DNA from 3 places in the Microbispora sp. KK1-11 genome. Region 1 is predicted to be linked to each of the others. Evidence: riboswitches for the same ligand, from Rfam matches in the RefSeq annotation. Region 1 holds a riboswitch; each other region holds the start of a gene.
The links. A riboswitch is a leader RNA that binds a small molecule or an ion and turns the genes downstream of it on or off. The one in region 1 is predicted to bind cyclic di-AMP.

Region 1 (2,195 bases):
GGAGACCGCACTGTGACGCCGGACCTCTGGGCGAAGCCGCTGTGACCCGGACATCTGGAAGCCCGCTGTGACCCGGGACACCGCACCGTGAAACTGGAGACCGCTCTGTGAAGCGCACCATCACCCATCTCGCCGACGGCCGTGAGCTGATCTACTTCGACCGGCGCGACGACGCCGACCACAGCGCCACCGACACCAGGGACCTGCCGCCGCGCCCGCTCGCCTCCGAGTTGCGCTACGACCCCCTGATGGACGAGTGGGTGGCCGTGGCCCGGCACCGCCAGACGCGCACTCACCTGCCGTCCGCCGACGAGTGCCCGCTCTGCCCGGGCCATCCCGGCTCGGAGATCCCCTCGCCGTACGAGGTGGCGGTGTTCGAGAACCGCTTCCCGTCGTTCAGCTTCAACACCGGTGCGTACGAGCAGGTGGGCGGGCTGAGCGAGGTGCGGCCGGGGATCGGGCGCTGTGAGGTCGTCTGCTTCACCTCCGACCACGACGCGTCGTTCAGCTCCCTGAGCGACGAGCAGGCCGAGCTGGTCGTCGAGGCGTGGGCCGACCGTACGGCCGAGCTGTCCTCGCTGCCCGGCGTGGAGCAGGTCTTCTGCTTCGAGAACCGCGGCGCCGAGATCGGCATCACGCTGCCGCACCCCCACGGACAGATCTACGCCTATCCGTACGTCACGCCGCGTACGCGGCAGATGCTGGACGCCGCCGCCCGCCATCAGGGAGGCAACCTGTTCGCGGACGTCCTGGCCGCCGAGCGGAGGGGCCCCCGGGTGGTGGCCGCCAACGAGCACTGGACGGCCTTCGTCCCTGCCGCCGCGCGCTACCCGTTCGAGGTGCACGTCTACCCGCACCGTCAGGTGCCCGACATCCCCGCGCTGTCGCCCGAGGAACGGGCCGCCTTCGCGCCGCTCTACATCGAGGTGCTGCGCCGGCTGGACGGGCTGTTCGGCGTCGTCATGCCGTACGTCGCGGCCTGGCACCAGGCCCCGGTCACCTACCGGCGCGACCTCGCCTACCTCCACCTGCAGCTTTTCACGATCCGGCGCGCGCCGAACAAGCTGAAGTACCTGGCCGGATCGGAGTCGGCCATGGGCGCGTTCGTCAACGACGTGCTGCCTGAGGAGGCCGCCCGGATGCTTCGCGAGGCGATAACGGCTTGATCTCCGATTGGTTGCGACTTTGGTGGCAGCCACGGTTTCTTTACCACTAGTATCCCTGACACCGGCCGTCACAACCGGTACGCCTAATCCCGGGCGCCCCGCCCGGGAGCCGGGGACCCAATCACGCACCTGGGGTCAAGGCAGTGGCCTGCCCGGGCTCCTCCAGCCCGAACCCGTCAGCTAACCCGGTCGGCAGATGGAGAGGAGTGGGCTCTGCCCCGCGCGTTCCCCCTGGCTGTCGGCGTGCTCGCCTCCGCCGTCCTCGTGTTCGGCACGGCCGCGCCTGGTGCCGCCGACCCCAAACCGACGGAGAAGCAGCTCAAGAAGGAGCTGTCGGACCTGCGGAAGAAGGTCGATCGGCTGATCGGCGACTACAACGCCAAACGTGTCGCCCTCGCCAAGGCCCGCGTGGAGGAGAAGGCGGCCCGCGGCCGGCTGGCCAAGGCCGAGGCCGACTACGAGGCCGCCAGCGACGCCGTACGGCAGCTGGCCGGGCTGCGCTACCAGACCGAGAGCGCGATGGCGCTGCCCGACATGAACACCGCCGCGCTGAACTACCAGCTCAAGGAGGAGCAGGCCGCCAGGCTCGCGCACTTCGACCAGGTCCGCACCGAACGGCAGCGGGCCGCGGACGCCGCCAAGACGCTGACCGGACAGCTCAAGACGCAGGCCGCCGAGGTCGCCGGACAGCGCGAGGACGCCGAGGATCTCATCGACGAGATCAAGGACAAGCTCGACGCGCTGATCCCGATCGCGCCGGGAAAGCGCGTGGGCGGGTCGTGGGCGCCGGAACTGCCCAGCGGCTCCGACAACATCACGGCCCGGATGCGGCTCACGCGCACCGAGGTCGAAAAGCACTTCGACCTGCGGTTCCCGGTCGGCTGCTACCGTGCGGAGAACAGCGGCGAGCACCCCCTCGGGCGCGCCTGCGACTTCATGATGAGCTCGGGCGGCGCCATGCCCTCGCCCGAGATGAAGGCGCTCGGTGACAGCCTGGCCGCCTGGGCCATCAAGAACGGGCCGAAGCTG
Region 2 (2,195 bases), on a different contig from region 1:
CGCGGACAGGCGGGCGAACGCCGCCGGCTGCACGATCACGCGGCCGCCGGTGGCGACGGCCGCCAGGCCGTCCACCTTCGCCGGCGCGGCCAGCACGGCGGCCTGCTCCTCGGTGCGCGGCACGAGGACCACCGCGCCGCCGTACCCGCCCCAGATCCTCGTGACCGTGCGGCCCGCGCGATCGGCCAGCGCGGCGATCTCGGCGACCAGCGGCCGGGGCGACCCGACGACGACCGCGCGCTCGCCGCGGGCGACGGAGGCGCCGGTCCACATGCCCGGTCGCTCCCGCACGGCGGCCCGGGCGTCCAGTCGCAGGGCAAGCAGCGGGTCGGGCGGGGCCGCGGCGGCCGGCCCGGTGAGCAGCACGGCCAGCGCGGCGGCCACGGCCGCGATCCGGCGGGGACGGACCCCGTGAGGCGGAACTTCGGGCCGGCGCCGCTCGGCCTCGGCGCGCGCGCCCGGCACGCCCGCGGGCACGCCGCTCGTGGCAGTCACGCCGTGCATGGTAAGCCGTGCATGGTAACCAGCACGTGCCACGGCCCCGTCCACCTCGGCGAGGTGGACGGGGCCGTAGGGACGGCGCCGGTCGAGGGGGCTGGTGACCGGTGCCCGTCAGACGCCCGGACGGACGGCACCCACGAAGGTGCTCCTCCGGTAGGCGTCCAGCTTGTCGATCCGCACCCGCGTGCCGGTGTGCGGAGCGTGGATCATCTTGCCGTGCCCGACGTACATGCCGACGTGGCCGCCTCCGCTGGTGAAGATCAGGTCACCGGGCTCGAAGTGACCCCAGGACACCTTCTTCCTGACCGCGCCGCGGATGGACCACGTCGTGCGCGGCAGCCGTACGCCCGCCTTACGCCAGGCGTACTGGACCAGGCCCGAGCAGTCGAACGCGCCCGGTCCCGTCGCTCCGTAGCGGTAGGGGTCGCCGATCTGCTTCTCCGCGACCTTCACCGCGCGCTGGGCCTTGGTTCGCTGCAGCGAGGCCCTGCCGATCTTCCGCTTGGCGGAGTGCTTCTTGGTCTGCCGCTTCTTCGCGGCGGCCTTGCGGGCGGCGGCGTCCGCGCTCTTCGCGGCGCCCGTCTTCGTGCCCGACTTCGTCGCTGTGGCCGTCTTGACGACCGTGACCGTCACCGTGTCGGCCGCCGCCGGATGTGCTCCGGCGACCCCTACGGATGCCGTCAAAGCGGCACCACCAAGGGCAATTCGGGCAAGACGGGACAGACTAGCGGGGGTGGTAGACAGGATCTCTCCTCGGGTCTTCCGCTCACGCCTACCGGGTTAGCTGACGGGTTCGGGCGGGGAAGTCGCCCTACGGCGCGCGATGCGCCGATTCACCCCGGACCTTCGCGTGAAGGTCGATGGTTCCCCGGCTCCGTGCCTCCTGACTGCACGGACTCGGCAGGCCACCGGCGCCGGGGGATCCCGCTAAGGGGAGGGTGATGGAGGACGCCGATGACGGTGGATGACTGCGCGACCCGGCCGGCCGGACCGGGTGCGCCGCGGCGAGGCGTACTCGCCGCGGCCCAGAAGCTACCGAGGACCCGCCGCGTTCGGCAAAGCCCTCCCGCCGGATAAAGATCGGATAACGAAGGCCGCGGCGAAGAAAGCGCAGCTTACCCGCCCCACAAACGGATAAATGTGACTCTGCTCACAATCTCGGCAACAGCGGCCAAATCGGGTCACATGAGCCACAAAAGGCACAGAGATCACAGAGAGGATCGGGCCCTCAGGGACGCACAGCTCCGATGGCGTGATACTCCGCGAGTGTGACAATCTTCACAACATCGCCGGTCTGCGGGGCGTGGACGACCTTGCCGTCGCCGGCGTAGATGCCGACGTGCCCGTATCCGGCGTGCCAGAGCAGGTCGCCCGGCTGGAGCTCGTCCAGCGAGACCCTGCGGCTCGCACCCCAGGCCCACTGTTCGTAGCTGGTCCGGGGCAGTGTCACGCCCGCCGCCGCCCAGGCGGCCTGCACGAGCCCCGAGCAGTCCCAGGAGTCCGGTCCTGTGCCCCCGTAACGGTAGGGCTTGCCGACCTGCTTGTAGGCGAACTGGAGGGCCGACAGCGCGTTGCCGGACGCCGGCCCGGTGTAGACGACGCCGGGACTGTTGGGGTTGCCGGGGTTGAACGTCCCGAGCGAGCGCAGCAGCTTCATCTGCTCCCGGACGAGCTTGTCGACCTTGTCCTTCTCG
Region 3 (2,195 bases), on a different contig from region 1:
GGCCGGTGTCCCCGATGCCGTACTGGGGGGCAGGCTGCCCGACAGCGACATGCTCGCGCAGCGGGTGCGCACGAACGTCGAGCAGGGGGCGGCCGACGTGCTGAGCGACGTGCTCAGGTCGTCGGTGATCGTCATGGTTCTGGTGGGGGCCGTCGCGGTGGTGGTGGGCTACCTGGTGGCCGACCGCGCGCTGCGCCCGCTTGACCGGGTGACCGAGACCGCGCAGCGGCTGTCGGAGAGCACGCTGCACGAGCGGATCGCGCTGCGCGGGCCGCAGGACGAGGTCAAGCGGCTCGCCGACACCTTCGACGCGATGCTCGACCGGCTGCACCGGGTGTTCGACGCTCAGCGCCGGTTCATCGCCAACGCCTCCCACGAGCTGCGCACCCCGCTGGCGGTCAACCGTACGGTCCTGGAGGTGTCGCTGGAGGAGCCGGCGGCGTCGGAGGACCTCAAGGCGCTGGCCCGCGCGCTGCTCGGCACCAACGCGAGGTACGAGCGGCTGATCGAGGGCCTGCTCATGCTGGCGCAGTCGGAGCAGGAGCTGACGGCCCGCAAACCGGTCGACCTGCGGCAGGTCGTCCGTACGGCGATGGAGCAGATCGACCTGCAGCCGCGCCACAGGAAGGTGACCGTCCACGAGGACCTGCGCCCGGCGGTCGCGCACGGCGACCCGCTGTTCCTCGAACGCTGCCTGATCAACCTGCTGGAGAACGCGATCAAGTACAACGTGCGGGACGGGGAGGTCTGGGTCCGGTTGCGGGAGGAGGAGACCGGGGTGAGCGTGACGGTGGAGAACACCGGGCCCCTGGTCCCGCCGTACGAGGTGGACGACCTGTTCGAGCCGTTCCGACGGCTCGGCGGCGACCGCGTGCGCTCCGCGCGGGGGTCGGGGCTGGGCCTGTCCATCGTCCGGGCCATCGCCGTGGCGCACGGCGGCGAGGTGGAGGCGCTCGCCCGGCCGGAGGGCGGCCTGGCGGTGACTGTACGCCTGCCTGGGTGAGCCCGGATCTTCCTGCAGCCGATGCCCGCTACCCGTCTGCGTCCGGTTTGCCGCCTACTGACCAGTAAAATCTGAGTTGTTCTAACTTGACCGGTTTGACCTGGTCTATTACCTTTTAGGCATCTCAGGGCGCACTTGCTCATCTCAATGGTCAAGAAGCCCTCCTCAGACCGACGCGGCCGGCCGATCCCGGCCTGCCGCCCGGCCGCCGAGTCCGCGTCCGCGCGGAGCCGGGGACCCACCTCTCCTGGGGTGAATCGGCATGCGTGCCGTAGGGCGACTTCCAGCCCGAACCCGTCAGCTAACCCGGTAGGCGGCATGGAAGTAAGGGAGTACGCCCCACCATGCACGTCCTCAACACCTGTGTTCGCGCTGCTCTCGCGAGCGGGGCCCTCGCCTCGGCGGTGCTGATCGCGTCGCCGGCCGCGCACGCGGACAACCCGGCCACCGGCAAGGGTCCGGCGGCCGTGAAGTCCATGTCCGAGATCGCCTCCACGCTGCCCAAGGTCAGCGCGGCCGACGTGCTGACCCTGGCCAGGAGCCAGATCGGGATCAGCGAGAACGCCAACGGCGGCGGGACCAAGTTCCAGGAGTGGTACATGTCCACGCCCCGCGCCCGCGAGACCCTCGCCCGCGACGGCGGCACGCTCAAGGGCTACCTCAACGCGGCCTGGTGCGACATGTTCGTCTCGTGGGTGGGCCAGCAGCTCGGCATCGGGCCGGTCATGGGCTCCGACGCCTACACCGTGGAGCATGCCCGCTGGTTCGCCGACCACGGCCGCTGGGGCCACACGCCCAAGCCGGGCGCGGTGGTGTTCTTCAACTGGAACGGCAGCAAGGACATCGACGACGTCCAGCACGTCGGGTTCGTCGTCAAGGACAACGGCGACGGCACGATCCGGACCATCGAGGGCAACACCGGCGACGGCGGCGCCGTCGAGGCCCGCACCCGTCCTACCTCGCAGGTGGCCGGGTACGGCTACCCGATGTATCCCGGGGACACCTCCGCCATCGCCACCGCCTCCTCCTGACGGACGACGGCCCCGAAGCGCGCCGGTGATCCCGGCGCGCTTCGCCGTCCCCGCCGGGGCGTCCGGGCTCCTCCCAAATTGACCTACATAAGCGTGAGCTGCGAGCCTGGCGGCATGCACGCGTTCGACGTCCTCGGCGATCCGGTGCGCCGCCGGATCCT

Region 2: it holds a riboswitch for cyclic di-AMP, as region 1 does, so the genes downstream of both, FLW16_RS00925 (C40 family peptidase) here and FLW16_RS03000 (hypothetical protein) in region 1, are expected to answer to the same signal.
Region 3: it holds a riboswitch for cyclic di-AMP, as region 1 does, so the genes downstream of both, FLW16_RS10265 (CHAP domain-containing protein) here and FLW16_RS03000 (hypothetical protein) in region 1, are expected to answer to the same signal.

What each region holds. Positions count from the first base shown of each region.
Region 1 is NZ_VIRJ01000002.1:19,626-21,820, forward strand. It holds gene FLW16_RS02990 (DeoR/GlpR family DNA-binding transcription regulator) at 1-16, shown strand, start outside; gene galT (galactose-1-phosphate uridylyltransferase) at 108-1,166, shown strand; cyclic di-AMP (ydaO/yuaA leader) riboswitch at 1,237-1,375, shown strand; gene FLW16_RS03000 (hypothetical protein) at 1,410-2,195, shown strand, end outside.
Region 2 is NZ_VIRJ01000001.1:195,264-197,458, reverse strand. It holds gene FLW16_RS00930 (hypothetical protein) at 1-495, opposite strand, end outside; gene FLW16_RS00925 (C40 family peptidase) at 613-1,185, opposite strand; cyclic di-AMP (ydaO/yuaA leader) riboswitch at 1,260-1,414, opposite strand; gene FLW16_RS00920 (C40 family peptidase) at 1,730-2,195, opposite strand, start outside.
Region 3 is NZ_VIRJ01000005.1:209,770-211,964, forward strand. It holds gene FLW16_RS10260 (cell wall metabolism sensor histidine kinase WalK) at 1-1,003, shown strand, start outside; cyclic di-AMP (ydaO/yuaA leader) riboswitch at 1,200-1,333, shown strand; gene FLW16_RS10265 (CHAP domain-containing protein) at 1,348-2,034, shown strand; gene FLW16_RS10270 (helix-turn-helix transcriptional regulator) at 2,149-2,195, shown strand, end outside.